2 linked regions of the Novosphingobium sp. G106 genome follow. The protein of the gene in region 2 interacts with the protein of the main gene of each other region in a pairwise test. Links are inferred from orthologs where the notes say so. Each region holds a gene or a part of one and is shown on either strand. Other genes may lie near its edges.

Region 1 (4,486 bases), 270 kb from region 2 along the record:
TTCGCTCTCGGCAGCACCCGCGCTGGGGTTGATCCCGCCCCGCGATGCCCGCGTGCCGGCGCCGAATCTGGCCGCCTCTGCCGGCCCAAGTACCCCCCAGAAGCTATGCCTCGGTCCCAATTCCGTTCCTCCCGTTTGCAGCCACGATAGCGGCTCGACAGCGCGACGCAACGCACTGTCCGAAGGCGTGCTCGACAGATGAACAGTTGGAACCTTGGTGTCAATGCCTGAGCGACATCAGTAGACGCCGCCCTGCTCCTCCGCGAAATCGCGTGTTTCGGCGCTTCCCGATGCGCCTGCCTCGTGCTGCTGGCGCGCCTGCTTGCCGCGCGCGATTGCCGCGAAGAGCGCGTCACGCTGCTTGGCGAGATCATCGGCGCGCGTGGTCCGCGTAGGCTCGGTGTCGGGCTTGAAGGCTTCCCAGATGACACCGGCTTTGGGATCGGTACCCGGCTCGGCGCCGAACACGCGCTTGCCGGTGACGCGGTCGATGCGGACCATGCGGATGCCTTCGGGCGCGACGAAAGGCAGGTCGCTCCAGCGCGGACGCGTCGTCTGGACGAATTGCTTGAATATCGGCGCCGCGACGCGGCCACCCTGGGCATAGCCGCCGAGCGAGCGCGGCTGATCGTAGCCGAGATAGACCCCCGCGACATACTTCTGCGACCCGCCGACGAACCAGACGTTGGTCGGCCCGCTGGTCGTACCGGTCTTGCCGAACAACGGCATGTTGAGATCGCGCAGCACGACGGCGGTACCACGGGTAATCACGCCCTCAAGCATGTGCACGACCTGATAGGCCGTGCGCGGATCGAGCACCTGCTTGCCGCGCGGTTCGAAGCGGGGCATCGGCTTGCCATCCCACTGCGTCATGTTGCAGCGGTCGCAGCGGCGGTTGTCGGCGCGGAAGATCACCTTGCCGTTGCGGTCCTGGACATAGTCGATGACCGAGGACGGATACTGGACGCCGTTGTTGGCCAGCGCCGAATAGGCATTGACCATCTGCATCACGGTGGTCTCGCCCGCGCCCAGCGCGAACGACAGATAGTTCTGGTACTTGCCGATGCCGACGCGGGCGAAGGTCTTGGTGACGTTCTCCATGCCGCTGTCGTTGGCGAGGCGCACGGTCATCAGGTTGCGCGACTGCTCGAGGCCCCAGCGCATCGTGTGGTTGCCGCTGCCACCTTCGCCGCCGAAGTTGCGGAAGCATTTCTGACCGGCCGTGCCCTGATAGACGCAGAAGGTGCCGTCGAGCACCATCGTCGCCGGGGTCATGCCCACGTCGAGCGCCGTGGCGTAGACGAACGGCTTGATCGTCGAACCCGGCTGGCGCAGCGCCTGGGTCGCGCGGTTGAACGAGGCGAGACCGGAATCGAAACCGCCCTGCATCGCCAGGATCCGGCCGTTCGTCGGGCTCTCGACAAGCATGCCGCCCGAGACCTCGGGAATGATCTTCACCGCATAGGTATCGCCGCCGACGGGCGCCGCGGCGATCACGTCGCCGGCGCGCAGGCTGTCGGGCAGCGAGACCAGCGGACCGCTCTTGCCGTCGGGGAAGCCGATGCGTGCGCTCGAGCCGCTCCGCTCGATCACCACGCCGACGCGCCAGTCCTGATAGGTGATGCTCTTGTTGAGCGTGATCAGCTGGGTCTGCCACTTGTCGGGATCGACGTTGATATGGTCGATCGGGCCGCGGAAGCCCATGCCGCCGTGGTAGCGCAGCAGCCCGGCTCGCAGCGAATCCTGCGCCGCCTTCTGCAGTTCCGGATCGACCGAAGTGCGCACCCAGAGGCCGCCGGCATAGACGCTGTTCGGCCCCTGCTCGGCCTTCTCGCCATATTTCTGGATGAGCTGGCGGCGAACTTCCTCGACGAAGTAGCCGAGCGAGGAATCGTAGGTCTCGACGCGGCGCGGGATCAGACCCAACGGCTCGGCCTTGGCTTGGGCAACGGCATCGGCACTGGCCCAGCCGTTCTTCTCCATCTGGTCGAGCACGTAATTGCGCCGATTAATCGCGGCATCGACGTTCTTGGCGCGGCCGTAGGTCTCAGGCGCCTTGGGCAGGATCGCGAGGAAGGCGGCCTGGTTGAGCGTCAGGTCGCCGACGTCCTTGCCGAAATAGGCCCGCGCCGCGGCCTGGACGCCGAAGCTCTGCCGACCGAGCGGAATCTCGTTGAGATAGAGTTCGAGGATCTGCTGCTTGGTCAGCGTACTCTCGATACGCCGCGCGAGGATCATTTCCTTGAGCTTGCGGCCGATCGAATATTCGTTGCCGATCAGGATATTCTTGGCGACCTGCTGGGTGATCGTCGAGCCGCCCTTGGCGCGCTGGCCGGAGCCCATCTTCGAGACATAGTCGACCACGGCGCCGGCGAGGCCCGGATAGTCTACCCCGCCATGAGTCCAGAACGTCTTGTCCTCGGCCGAGAGGAAGGCGTCGGTGAGCTGTTTGGGAAAATCGACGAAGCGCAGCTGGACGCGGCGCTCGCGGGCATAGGAATAGACGATCTGGCCGTCGATACCGCGGACAATGGTGGGCAGCGGCGGCTGGTAGTCGAGCAGCTTGTCGGCCGAAGGCAGATCGCGCGCAACGAAGAACCACACACCGACGATCAGCAGCACGAAGGCCACGAAGGCATAGCCCAGTGCACGGAACCAGCGCCTTTCGCGCCAGAGACCGCGCAATCGCGACCAGGCGCCGCTCGCTTCGCGGCGGATGCGGTAGTTCAGGTTCTCGCTCTCGGGCGACGCGGAGTCAGACATTGCCGCCGCCTTTATCCTGTGTCCGGCGCGAGGGGAAGCGGTTCACTCTCTCTACTCCCCTGCTCTCGCCTTACTGGTTCGACTGGCGCGCGAAATAAGCACGGATCGCCTGGGCGGTCAGCTTGGCGAAAGTGGCGCGACCTTCGGCCGAGGCGAGCATCGCCGCATCGTCGGGATTGCTCACGTAGCCGCTTTCGAACAGTACCGAAGGCATGTCGGGCGTTTTGAGCACGACGAAAGCGGCCGACTGCACCTCGCGGTCGTGCAGCTTCATCTGGCCCGAAATCTCCCGCAGGATCAGGCGCGCAAACTGCTGCGACTTGGCCTGTGTCTCGCGCTGCGACAGGTCGACGAGGATCGCGCTCACCGCATCGCTGGTTCCGGCGAGCTGTACGCCGTTGATCGTATCGGCACGGTTTTCCTGCGCCGCGAGCCGCGCCGCCGTCTCGCTCGTCCCCCGCTCGGACAGGGTATAGACGCTGGCCCCGCGAGCTTGGTCATTGCTCTCGACGCTGTCGGCATGGATCGAAATGAACAGGTCGGCATTCAGCCGCCGCGCGATGCCCGAGCGCTCGGGCAGCAGCAGGAAGCGGTCGTCGTCGCGGGTTAGCGCGACCCGGATGCCGCCGCGCTCGAGCAGTTCGTCGCGCAGGGCCTTGGCGAGCCCCAGTGTCAGGTTCTTCTCGATCAGCGGCTCGGTTCCCGCGCCGGGATCGTAGCCGCCGTGGCCGGCATCGATCACCACCAGCGGCCGGCTGGCATCGAGCGGCCCCTTGATTTCGGGCAGACCGACTTCATGCGCGGCCGGCGGCAGCACGATCCGCTCGACATAATCATAGCCGCGGCTAGGCACAGCAAGCAGGCGGTCCGCCGCAACCATTGCACCGATCAGCGCCAGCGGCGCAGCGAGGAGCAAGGCAAGCTGGATCGGACGCGGCATTGCCTTTCCCGTAAGGCTACCTACATCGAACCGCAATGGTCGAGGGATAAGCTCTCCCCGCAATCACCTGGTCCGGCGCCGCTTGCCGCGCGCCGGGAAGCCTTGCCGTTCAAAGTATTGGCTGCTAGATGAACGAAGCCGGGCGAGACATTCCGATCCTCATGCACCGAAACAAGGCTGAATGGTCGCAATCGGGCAGGATCGGAAAGCTTTAACCCATGGCCGATATCCGGAATTTCCCATCCGGATCGAACAGGTTGATGCGAGCCCATGAGTAACCACTTGCCGTTCTGCCAGCCGCTGCCTTTGCAGGCGCGGAAGGCTTGGACGGCCGGTTTTGCGCGAACGATTTCGCCGCGCAGCCTCCCACTCGCAGACACGAAGCAAGCTGCCCGCACGCCCTTGCGCGCGGGTTTCACGCACAACCCCGATCGCCGCAGGACGGACCCCGATATGTTCGGGCCCGGCGGCGAACCATTGCATATCCGCGCCGCCTTGCCGGCCCCCGATTTTTCGGGGTCCGAGCCGCGGCGCGACTGGAGAATTTATAATGACAACGCGCATGCTAATCGATGCGCGCCACCAGGAAGAAACCCGGGTGGCGGTCCTCAAGGGCAACCGTATTGAGGAATTCGACTTTGAATCTGCCGATCGCAAGCAGATCAAGGGTAATATCTATCTCGCCAAGGTAACCAGGGTCGAACCCTCGCTGCAGGCGGCTTTCGTCGATTTCGGCGGCAATCGTCACGGTTTCCTGGCGTTCAGCGAAATCCATCCCGACTA
Region 2 (4,273 bases):
AAGCTGCCGGCACACCGATCAGCCCGGCGGCAGGAACCAGCCCGCGCCAGTTCGTCGTCACCGACGCGGGAAGATTGTCGTAGAACCGCGCCAGCACCAGCACGATAGCCGGTTTCATCAGTTCCGACGGCTGCAAGGTCATGAAACCGAGGTTGAGCCAGCGCTGGCTGCCGCCGCCGATCGCGCCGAGCATCTCGACGAGGACGAGGAGGACGAGCACGGCGAGGTAGATCGGATAGGCGAACTGCTTGAACCATTCGCGCCGGAACCGCGACATGGCCACGGCCATGCCGAGGAAGAAGATGAAGCGCAGCGAATGGGTCAGTGCCCAGGGCTGGAGATGTCCGCCCGCAGCCGAATAGAGCACGGTCGAGCCGAACAGCACGAGGGCGGTCAGCGGTAGGATGACCTGCCAGGGCTGGCGGGCGACGGTGGCGGGGACGATCGAACGGCTCATTGCGCGGCTGCCGGCGGAGCCACGGGAGCGGGCGAGGGCGTTGCCGTCGGAGAGGGGCTGGGGCTGACGGCCGGTGTCGGCTCCTTGGCGGGCGGCGCATCGGCTTCGCGAGGGACCGCCTGGCCCGACGTGGGCGCGCTGTCGTTGTCGTACTGGGCCGAATCGACCGCGTCGTCGCCCTCCACCTTGGGCGCCGTGGTGCCGTACTGAGCGGCATAGGCCTGGTACTTGGCCGCCATGCGCTCCATCGGCGTTCCGCCCCAGTCCTTTTCCATGGCCAGGAGCCTGTCCCAGGCTGTCTTCGGATCGAACAGGTAGGTCATCACGTCCTTGGCGATCGGCGCTGCGGCGCGGGCGCCAAAGGTGCCATGTTCGACCACCACCGACATCGCATAGCGTGGGACATCGGTCGGCGCATAGCAGATGAACAGCGAGTGGTCGCGCGACTTCCAGTCACCGACATGGCCGCGGCTGGTCAGCGCACGCACCTGCGCCGTCCCGGTCTTGCCGGCCATCATCACGCCGTTGATGTTGATCCGGCTCCCGCCGCCGGTGCCCGAGCCGTTGACCACGCGGAACATGCCCTCGCGCGTGACGGCAAGCTGCTCGGTCGTGAACGGCAGCGCCGGGCCCGGCGGCTTCTCGTGCCCGAACAGCAGCGACGGCTGCAGGTTCTTCCCCGAAGCGATACGCGCGGTCATCACTGCAAGCTGGAGCGGCGAAACCGACACGTAGCCCTGGCCGATCGAGGCGTTGAGCGAATCCGACGCGCTCCATTCCTGCTTGTAGCGGCGCATCTTCCAGGCGGCGTCGGGAATGGTGCCGTAACGCTGGGCTGTGCCGGGCAGGTCGAACTCCTGCCCGAGCCCGAGGAGCTTGGCGACCGGCGCGATCACGTCGTAACCGACGCGGTGCGACATTGACCAGAAATAGGTGTTGCAGCTGTGTTCGATCGCGGCGCGCATATCGACCGAGCCGTGCACCGCGTCGCAGCGGAAGAAGCGGCTGCCGAGGCGATAGCCGCCGGGGCAGTTGACGCGCTCGTCGGGTGAGATGCCGTGCATCTGCAACGCGAGAGTCGCCATCGGCTTCATCGTCGAACCGGGCGGATAGAGCCCGCGGAAGGCCTTGTTCAACAAGGGGATGTGGTCGTCCTCGTTGAGCATCTTCCATTCGATGCGGCCGATCCCGTCGACGAAGCTGTTGGGATCGAAGGCCGGCATCGAGGTGCAGACCAGGATACCGCCGGTTTCACAGTCGATGACGGTGACCGCGCCCGATTCGAGGCCGATGCGCCGCGCGGCATAGTCCTGGAGCGCACCGTCGATCGTGAGCTTGAGCGGCTTGCCGGGGATGTCCTCGCGCATGTCGAGATCGCGCACGATCTTGCCGCTGGCGGTGACCTCGACGCGGCGCGCGCCCGGGACCCCGCGCAGAAGCGGCTCGTAGTACTTCTCGAGCCCATCCTTGCCGACCTTGTAACCCGGCGTGACCAGCAGCGGGTTCCTGTCGCTCTCGTACTCCGCGGCCGAAGCCGCGCCGACATAGCCGATCAGATGGGCGACCGAGGGCCCGGTCGGGTAGAACCGCGAGAAGCCGCGCTGGGTGACGACGCCGGGCAGGTCGGGCAGGCGCACGCTGACCGCTGCATATTGGTCGGGATCGATGCCCGAGGCCACCTCGACCGGCTGGAAACCGCGCGACTTGTCGATCCGGTCCTTGAGGTCCTGAATGTCGACCGGGGTCAGGTTGAACAGCCGGCCAAGCATCCCCAGCGTCGCATCGGCATCGACGATGCGCTCGGGAATGATGTCGACGCGGAAGTCGGCCTTGTTCGACGCCATCGGCGAGCCGTGGCGGTCGAGTATCCATCCGCGCCGCGGCGGGATCAGCGACAGGTTGACGCGGTTGCTTTCGGATTCCAGCTCGTACTTGGCGTTCTGGAATACCGAGAGATAACCGAGCCGCGCGGCCAGCAGCAGGCCGATCCCGCCCTGGACCGCACCGAGCACAACCACGCGCCGCTCGAAGCTTTGCCTGAGCAGCGCCGGGCTGGTCGTGGGCGCCTTCCAGAAGGCCTTGAGCTTCATCAGCCGACGACCTTGAGCGGAATCAGTCGGAACCGATCAAGCGCCGCGACGATCCGCCCGACGAAGGGATAGATCAGCACCGCAAGGATGAACTGCGGCGCCAGCACCGCCACCGGGACCGAGCCCCCCGGTAGCATTGGCGGCGCCGAGCGACGCAACCACGTAGACACCGATCATCGCGGTCGCGAGCAGCCATTCGAGCGCGAAGCCGCGCCAGGGGAAGCGCAGTTCGATCGCCTCGATCACGATCATCGCGATCGACCAGAGCAGGATGGCAGAGCCCATCGGCTGGCCGCTGTAGAGATCGTCGAAGAAGCCCAGCGGCAGTCCCGCCCAGACCGGCAGCAAGCCGGGGCGCAGTTGCCGCCAGGCGAGCAGCGTGAGAAAGCCGAGCGGCGGCACATAGGGCGCCGAGGCCATGAACAGCCAGCCCGGCAGCAGCGAGCCCAGCATGACCGATACCCAGGGGACGCTGCGTGCCACGATCGGCAAGGGCGCCCGGTTGATCCTTGGCCGGGGGCCTTCCGAGACGGCTTTCAGCAGGCGCGAGGGCATTACCGCCGCCCGCCCGCCTGGCCGGAGGGCTTGCCGGTGGGTTTAGTAGTACTGGGTTTAGCCGTAGGTTTGGCGGTAGGCTGGGCGGCCGGTACGTCCGATTGCGGCGCCCATATCCGTTCGACCGCGACGAATTCGCTGCCGGCCGGGTCGCTCAGCACGCGCGCGATGGCACCGTCGCGCGTCAGGCTGGTGACCGCGCCCAGCGCGATGCCGGGGCGATAGAGGCCGCCCGAGCCCGAAGTGACGAAGACGTCGCCCACTTTGAGCGGGTTGATGCCGAGACTGATAAGCCTGATCTGGATCTGGCCGTCGCCCTTGCCTTGCGCGAAAGCGGGAAGACCGTCCTGAGGACGGCGCACGGGGACGATGCTCTCGGTATCGGTGACCAGCAGCACGCGCGAGGTGCCGCCGCCGACTTCGAGCACGCGCCCGACAAGGCCGAGCGGCGAGCGCACCGGCATGCCGACCACGACGCCGTGGTCCGCTCCTGCGGCAATGGTGGCAAAACGCCGCGTGCTGGCGCCGGTCGCTGCAACCAGAGTCGTCACTGCCACCGGCCTCTCGTCCTGCTGGGTGAGCCCGAGCATCGCCTTCAGCCGCCGATTTTCCTCCGTGGTGGCCTGGGCCTCAACGAGCCGCGTCTTGGCCTCGGCCAGTTCGCGCTCCAGCTTCGCGGTACGACTACCGGCCAAGGCGTAGCCCCGGACCACGTCAAACACGCTCTGGCTGGCGGCCCGGCTCTCAGCCGCGACCTTGCCTCCGGGTGCCGCGGCGTCGGCCGCCAGGCCGCGCAGGCTGGAGAAGGCGCTCGGATTGAAAATCGAAACGATCAGGATTCCGCCGCCAACAAGCGCGCCGACCACCCCGGCGATATAGCCGAAGAAGGTGCCGTACTGCGCCCTGCGGGAATATCCGGAGCGCCGGTTAGGCGGCGGCGCCATGGAGCGTCTTCTCCTCTGGCGGTTAGGCCGTCATCAACACGCCGCGATAGACGGGATCTTCCATGGCGCGGCCCGTACCCAGCGCGACGCACGACAGCGGATCTTCGGCGATCGAGACGGGCAGGCCGGTCTCTTCGCGCAGATATTCGTCGAGCCCCTTGATCAGCGCGCCGCCGCCCGTGAGGACGATGCCCTGGTCGACGATGTCGGCGGCGAGCTCGGGCGCG

The links.
Region 1: the proteins of mrdA (region 2) and KRR38_RS07560 interact in binary tests that used the Escherichia coli proteins (3 or more experiments, as listed by UniProt). The link is inferred for Novosphingobium sp. G106 from one-to-one orthologs.

The regions. Positions count from the first base shown.
Region 1 is NZ_JAHOOZ010000001.1:1,586,095-1,590,580, forward strand. What follows is about bases 1-3,144. They hold KRR38_RS07560 (penicillin-binding protein 1A), read right to left. Parts: upstream 2,764-3,144; coding sequence 238-2,763; downstream 1-237. Other genes in these bases: KRR38_RS07555 (MarR family winged helix-turn-helix transcriptional regulator), read right to left, coding at 1-120; KRR38_RS07565 (N-acetylmuramoyl-L-alanine amidase), read right to left, coding at 2,834-3,144. In the rest of the region: more of KRR38_RS07565, read right to left, coding at 3,145-3,703; KRR38_RS07570 (hypothetical protein), read right to left, coding at 3,724-4,122; KRR38_RS07575 (ribonuclease E/G), read left to right, coding at 4,254-4,486. UniProt on the Escherichia coli protein: Cell wall formation. Synthesis of cross-linked peptidoglycan from the lipid intermediates.
Region 2 is NZ_JAHOOZ010000001.1:1,311,733-1,316,005, reverse strand. The notes cover bases 1-2,932. They hold mrdA (penicillin-binding protein 2), read right to left. Parts: upstream 2,548-2,932; coding sequence 454-2,547; downstream 1-453. Other genes in these bases: mreD (rod shape-determining protein MreD), read right to left, coding at 2,584-2,932; rodA (rod shape-determining protein RodA), read right to left, coding at 1-457. In the rest of the region: more of mreD, read right to left, coding at 2,933-3,102; KRR38_RS06220 (rod shape-determining protein MreC), read right to left, coding at 3,102-4,046; KRR38_RS06215 (rod shape-determining protein), read right to left, coding at 4,069-4,273. UniProt on the Escherichia coli protein: Catalyzes cross-linking of the peptidoglycan cell wall. Responsible for the determination of the rod shape of the cell. Is probably required for lateral peptidoglycan synthesis and maintenance of the correct diameter during lateral and centripetal growth.